DNA from 2 places in the Agromyces sp. NBRC 114283 genome. Region 1 is predicted to be linked to the other one. Evidence: predicted binding sites of a transcription regulator. Region 1 holds the regulator's gene; the other holds the start of a gene.
What was found. The regulator HspR, encoded in region 1, represses chaperone genes until heat shock. The targets are predictions, from matches to a motif close to AAGTTGAGTCNNNNNGACTCAACTT.
Positions count from the first base shown of each region.

Region 2: QSJ60_RS05290 (Hsp20/alpha crystallin family protein) is a predicted target of HspR. The motif match lies at 1,887-1,911, and genes of this name have one in related genera.

Region 1 is NZ_BSQP01000001.1:529,446-532,646, reverse strand. Features, by position in the region: gene QSJ60_RS02560 (class I SAM-dependent methyltransferase) at 1-279, opposite strand, end outside; gene QSJ60_RS02555 (hypothetical protein) at 353-1,099, shown strand; gene QSJ60_RS02550 (heat shock protein transcriptional repressor HspR) at 1,152-1,568, opposite strand; gene QSJ60_RS02545 (DnaJ C-terminal domain-containing protein) at 1,571-2,557, opposite strand; gene QSJ60_RS02540 (nucleotide exchange factor GrpE) at 2,694-3,201, opposite strand, start outside.
Region 2 is NZ_BSQP01000001.1:1,111,847-1,115,047, forward strand. Features, by position in the region: gene QSJ60_RS05275 (G5 domain-containing protein) at 1-127, shown strand, start outside; gene QSJ60_RS05280 (hypothetical protein) at 134-1,243, opposite strand; gene QSJ60_RS05285 (methylated-DNA--[protein]-cysteine S-methyltransferase) at 1,328-1,840, shown strand; gene QSJ60_RS05290 (Hsp20/alpha crystallin family protein) at 1,964-2,398, shown strand; gene pbp4b (penicillin binding protein PBP4B) at 2,468-3,201, opposite strand, start outside.

The sequences.
Region 1 (3,201 bases):
CGAGCGCACCTCGTGCGCGAGCCCGAGCCGGGCGGCGTTCTCGGCGAGCGCGCGCTCGCCCGTGATCGGGTCCTGGTGCACGCGCACCTCGTGCGCGCCGAGGTCCACCGCGCCGAGCGCGAGGGCCCCGAAGGCGTCGTCGATGACGACGAGCTCACCGGGCGCGAGCGCCCCGACGGCCGCCCTCGCCTCGTCGAGGATCAGCCGGTCGGCGGCATCGGATGCCTCGAGCCCGGGCCCCTCGACGTCGGGATGCCGGCGCAGCGCAGTGAAGTCCACCTCGGCAGGCTACCCGGCGCCGACTGGGCGCGCTCTGGAGGGATCCAGTCGGGTTTGCTACCCTCGCATCCGCATGCGTCACCGCCGGTTCCCCCGCTCCACCGACCCGGCCGTCGCCCCGAACCCCGGTGCGGCGGCGCGCGAGCGACCCCGCAGCGACGCCGCACGGCCGCCCGTCGCCCGCCGCTTCGCGGCCCTCTTCGCCTCCGTCGTCGTGCTCGGCACGACCGCGGGGCTCGCGCTGGCACCGAGCTCGCCGGCCCCCGACCCGGCGGCCGTGGCCCTCGTCGCCGACGGATCGGCCGACACCGTCGCCGACGCGGTGCAGTCGATCGAGGTGCACGACGCCGCGGCCCTGCCCGGCGTCGCCGAGGAGTCGTACGTCGCGTCCACGGGCACCCAGACCCTCGTGGCGGGCGGCACCAACCTCGACTGGGCGAAGCTCGTGCTGATCGAGGGCGACTGGCCGGTGACCGAAGAGAACGTCACGTTCATGATGCGCTGGATGCGCCAGGAGAACGGCGCCGACAACTGGTGGAACCGCAACAACCCGCTCAACAACGGGCAGGGCTCGGGCGGAGGCTCAGGGCTGGGGAGCTACCCTGACCTCGCCGTCGCGGCGTACTACGCCGCCGAGAACCTGCGCTCCGGACGGTACCCGGCCGTCGACGCCGCGCTGCAGCGCGGCGACTCCGCCGACGCGACGGCGCAGGCGATCTGGGCCTCGCCGTGGGCCTCGAGCCACTACGGCTACGGCACGCACTGGAGCTCGCGGCCGTACGACGTCATCGAGGCGCCTGCCGAGGCCTGGGGGCGCTGAGCCGGCTGCGCGCGTTCGGCGCTGGCCGCCGCGCTTCGCCGCGGTCGGGGCGCTACTCGTGCTCGAGCGGGCGCCAGACGACGAGCGCGTTCTCGCGGCGCACGCGCGTGCCGGCCTTGAGGGTGACGACTTCACCGGCCGAACCTGCGGCGAACACGCGGCGACCCGGCCGGTTCAGCATCTCGTCGGCGAGCGCGGCCTCGAGCTCGCGCACCCGGGCGCGCAGGCTCTGCACCTCGTCTTCGAGGCCGAGCACCCGGCGGATACCCTCGAGGCTCACGCCCTCGGCCGAGAGCTGGGCGATCTCGCGCAACTGCACGACGTCGCGCATGGAGTAGCGGCGCGACTTGCCGGCGGTGCGGGTGGGCGACACGAGCCCGAGCCGGTCGTACTGCCGGAGGGTCTGCGGGTGCATGCCCGCGAGCTCGGCCGCGACCGAGATCACGAAGAGCGGGCTCGTCTCGTTCACGGCTAGCTCCGCGCCTTGGCGAGCAGGTCTTCGCGCGGGTCCTCGTCGGGGAGGGCGGCGGCGAGCGCCTCGACGGCCTCCTTCGCCTCCTTCGAGAGGTGGGAGGGGACGGCGATCTGCACGACGGCGAGCAGGTCGCCGGTGCCCTTCTTCGTCTCGACGCCGCGGCCCTTGACGCGCAGCACCCGTCCGCTCGGGGTGCCGGGGGCGACCCGCAGCTTGACGGGGTCGCCGCCGAGGGTCGGCACCTGGATCGTGGCGCCGAGCGCGGCCTCGGTGAACGTCACGGGCACGGTGACGCGGAGGTTCAGCCCGTCGCGCTCGAAGACCGGGTGCTTGCGCACGTGCACGGTGAGGATGAGGTCGCCGGTCTCGCCGCCGTCGGGCGAGGGGTGGCCCTTGCCGCGGAGCTTGATCTTCTGCCCGTCGGCGACGCCGGCCGGGATGCGCACCGTGATCGGCTTGCCGTCGGAGGTCTGCAGGGTGATCTGCTCGCCCTTGGTCGCCGTGATGAAGTCGAGCGTGGTCGTCGCCGTGACGTCGCGCCCGCGGGTCGGCCCGCCGAAGCCTCGGTATCCTCCGGAGGGCTGCCCGAAGCGGCCGCCGCCGAAGAGCCCGCCGAGCAGGTCGTCGTAGTCGCCGCCCTGCTGGAAGGTGTAGCGCTGGCCGCCGCCGCCCTGGTTGAACATGCCGCCGAAGACGTCCTCGAAGCCGCCCTGGCCGCCGGCGCCGGGCGCCGTGAAGCGCGCCCCGGAGCCCATCGCCCGGATGGCGTCGTACTCCTTGCGCTGCTCGGGGTCGGAGAGCACGGCGTTCGCCTCGGAGATCTCCTTGAACTTCGCCTCCGCGGCGGCGTCGCCGGGGTTCTGGTCTGGGTGGTACTTGCGCGCGAGCTTGCGGTAGACCTTCTTGATCTCGCTGTCGCTCGCGTCCTTGGAGACGCCGAGCACCTGGTAGAAGTCCTTGTCGAACCAGTCCTGACTGGCCATCGGCACCTCCTTTCTTGAAGTCTGTCGTATCTGAATGAGTGCGGGAGGAGATTCGCTGCGGCGGAGGTCGGATCGAACGATCCCATCCTCCCCTGGCGCGAATCTCCTCCCGTCTCGTGGGGCGGTCTGCCGGGGCTCAGCCCTGCGGGCTCTTCACCACGACCTTGGCCGGCCGCAGCTGGACCTCGCCCAGCTGGTACCCGGTCTCGACGACGTCGGCGACCGTGTCGACCTCCACGTCGTCGGCGGGCTGCTGGAAGATCGCCTCGTGCAGCTGCGGGTCGAACGGCTCGCCGACCGCGCCGAAGCGCACCAGGCCGAGCCGCTCGGTGACCTGGCGGAGCTTCGCGGCGATCGTGCCGAAGGCGGTGTCGCCCTCGAGGTCGCCGTGCTTCTCGGCCCGGTCGAGGTCGTCGAGCACGGGCAGCAGCGCGGCGACCGTCTGGCCGACCGCCCGGTCGCGCTCGAGCTCGCGGTTCTGCTCGGTGCGCTTGCGGTAGTTGGCGTACTCGGCGGTCACCCGCTTGAGGTCGGCGAGGTGCTCGTCGTTCGGCTCCGCGACCTCGGCCTGCGCCGCGTTGAGGATGTCGTCGACGGTGAGCTCGGCCTCGTCGACGGATGCCGCGGCGTCGGCCGCGGCATCC
Region 2 (3,201 bases), 580 kb from region 1:
CTCCGACGTCGACTGCGCCGGCGGCAGCGGAAACGGGCCGGCGTACGTCGACGGGCCAGTCTGGGTCGTCGGCTCGGACATCTACGATCTCGATCGAGACGGCGACGGGGTGGCCTGCGACACCTGACGCGCCCTACTGCGCGGCGGCGAGGATCTCCCGGTGCAGGGCGAGCAGCCCGGCGGTGCGCTCGGCGGGCCCGCGGCCGAAGCCGCACTCGGTGCCGATGCCGAACTCGGTGACGCCCGCGGCGGCGAACGCCTCGCGCGCGGGGGCGAGGCGGGCAAGTGCGCCGTCGACCCCGTCCTCGTGGTGCACGAGCCCCAGGAACGGCGTCGTCGCGGTGGGCAGCGCCCAGCCTGCGAGCGGGGCCGCGTAGGCGGCATCCGTCCGCTCGATCGGCACCGGCAGGTGCACCCAGTCGATGCGCCGGGAGACGGCGGTGCCGAGCGCGTTGGCGACGGCGACGAGGCGGCCGGCGTCCTGCGGCTCGACGAAGTGCTTCTCGCCGACGTCGCCGTAGCAGAGGTGGAAGCCGAGCTCGGCGCCCGCCGGCACGGCGTCGGCGAGCTCGGCGGCGAGGCGCGCGACCTCGGTTGCGAGCGCGTCGGCGCCGCGGTCGTCGGCTGCGCCGTCCGCGGCCGCGAAGAAGGCCTCGAGCGGACCGCCGCCGAGGCTGATGCCCTCGAGGTAGGCGAACTCGGTGGCGAGGTCGAGCTGCACCGCGAGGTCCTCGGCGGGGATCGCCGCCGCGATCGCGCGCAGCTCCCCGACGAGCGCCGCGGCGTAGGCCGGATACACGGCGGCGCGATCGTCCGGCGCCACGAAGCTCGTCACCGGCGCGAGCGGCGAGGGCAGGCAGACCTGGAAGCGGGTGCCGTCGGGGATGACGCCCGCCTCCCGCAGCCGCACGAACTCGGCGTGGCTCTCGATCGCGGCGGCCGCGTAGCCGAGCGGGCCGAACGACAGCTCCTCGGCCGGCACCGTGCCGTCGAGCAGGAGCGGCCGCAGGTCGAAGCCGGCGACGACGATCGGGTCGATGGGCGCGCGCACGAGCCCGGCGACGCGGTCGAACGCGGCGCCCTGGAAGAGGATCCAGTGGAAGCGCTCGCCCACCTCGCCGTCGGGGATGCGGGGCAGCGCCGCGCCGAGCTCGCCCGCCGCCAGGCGGAAGACAGTCTCGGCGGTGGGCTGGTTGACGGATCCGACGAGGTGCGCGCCGGCGACGCGGGGGAGCTGAGGCATCCGATCAGCCTAGTCCGGCGCAGAGGTCCGAAATCCGCTGTCCGATGCGGCTCCCGCCCGCCGCGGCGCGGCGAGAATGGGGGCATGACCCGCCGCCATGCCACCCTGCCGACCGCGCTCGGCGAGCTGCTCGTCGTCGCGGACTCGGGCGGGATCGCCGGACTCTACTTCCCGGCGCACTGGCACCCGCCGGCCGCGGGCTCGCTGGGGGCGTCGGCGGATGCCTCGGCCGACCCGCTGCTCACGGAGCTCGCGCGGCAGCTCGACGACTACCTCGCCGGGCACCGCCGCGACTTCGACGTGCCGATGGATCCGGCGGGCGACGAGTTCGAGCACCGGGTGTGGGCGATGTTGCGGGAGATCCCGTTCGGCGAGACCACGACGTACGGCGAGCTCGCGCTCCGGCTCGGCGACCGGAACCTGGCCCGCATGGTGGGGCGCGCGGTCGGCCACAATCCGATCAGCATCCTGGTGCCGTGCCACCGGGTCGTCGGCGCCGACGGCTCGCTCACGGGCTATGCGGGCGGGCTGGAGCGCAAGCGGACGCTGCTCGAGCTCGAGGGCGCCGAGGTGGTGGCGCAGCGGCGGCTGTTCTGAGCCCTCGCAGCGTTGGCACTCTCCTGGGTCGAGTGCTAATCTGGCTGTGTTGAGTCGATGCGACTCAACTCTGAAACCTCGGGCCGCTCACCCGCGGCCCGCACCGAGTGAGAGGAGACGCTCATGGCACTGACCTGGGACCCGTTCCGCGACCTCGACCGGCTCGCGGCCACCATGCTCGACTCGCGGCAGGGGCCGCGCATGATGCCGATCGATCTGCACCGCGACGGCGATCACTACGTGCTCTCCGCCGATCTCCCCGGCGTCGACCCGGGCTCGATCGACATCGACATCGACGGCCAGCTGCTGACCATCCGCGCCGAGCGCACGCTGCGCGGCGACGAGGGCGTGAAGTGGCTCGCGCACGAGCGGCCGAGCGGCTCGTTCCTCCGCCAGCTGAGCGTCGGCGAGGGGATCGACACCGCGTCGATCAGCGCCCACTACGACAACGGCGTGCTGAGCGTGCTGCTTCCTGTTTCCGAGCGGGCGAAGCCGCGCAAGGTCGAGGTGCGTCAGGCCGCCGGCGCGGACGCGCCCAAGGAGGTCGCGGCGAGCTGAGCCGCGGCGAGACGGAGAACGGGGCGGTGCGCACGGCGCACCGCCCCGTTCCGGTTCCTGGCCGTCGGGCTATCGCGTCGCGCGGCGGCGACGGATGCCGAGACCGGCGAGGAGTGCGCCGAGCGCGAGCACGAGCGCACCGAGTCCGGCCCAGAGTCCGGCCGTAATGCCGGTCTCCGCGAGGTCGCCGGACGACGAGTCGCCGCCCTGGCCGGTGCCCGGCCCGCCCGTTCCGGGCTGACCCGTCCCCGGCTCGCCCGTGCCGGGACCGCCGGTGCCCGGCTCCTCGGCCGCCCGCACCGTCACCGTCGCTTGGGCGGTGAGCGGCTCGGCACCGTCGGCGGCCACCAGCCAGGCCGGTCGCTGCAGCTCGCCCGTGGCGGCGTAGTCGCCCGCGCGGGCTCCGTCGTATCCCGCGAGCGACCAGGCGACGGGCAGCTCGTGGTCGGCCCCGTCCTCGTCGCGGACGACGACGGTCGCGGGCAGCGCGGCGAGCGCATCGGCCTCGCTCGTGCCGTGATTCACGGTCACCGGGTCCACGGCGGCGACCGTCCGCTCGGCGGTGAAGTCGGGCTCGTCGCCCACGAGGGCGCGGTACACCATCGCCGAGACCGGCGCGAGGTCGGACACGTCGTAGTCCGCCCCGGCGAAGCCGTTCGGCGGGCTGACGACCGGCGAGTGCCGCATGTTCGTGAGGATCGTGATCGTCATCTGGTGCAGCGGGTCGATCACGGTGAGCGTGCCCGTCCACCCCTGGTGACCGTAGGTGCTGCGGCTCGGGCCCCAGTTGAAGTAGTAGTACG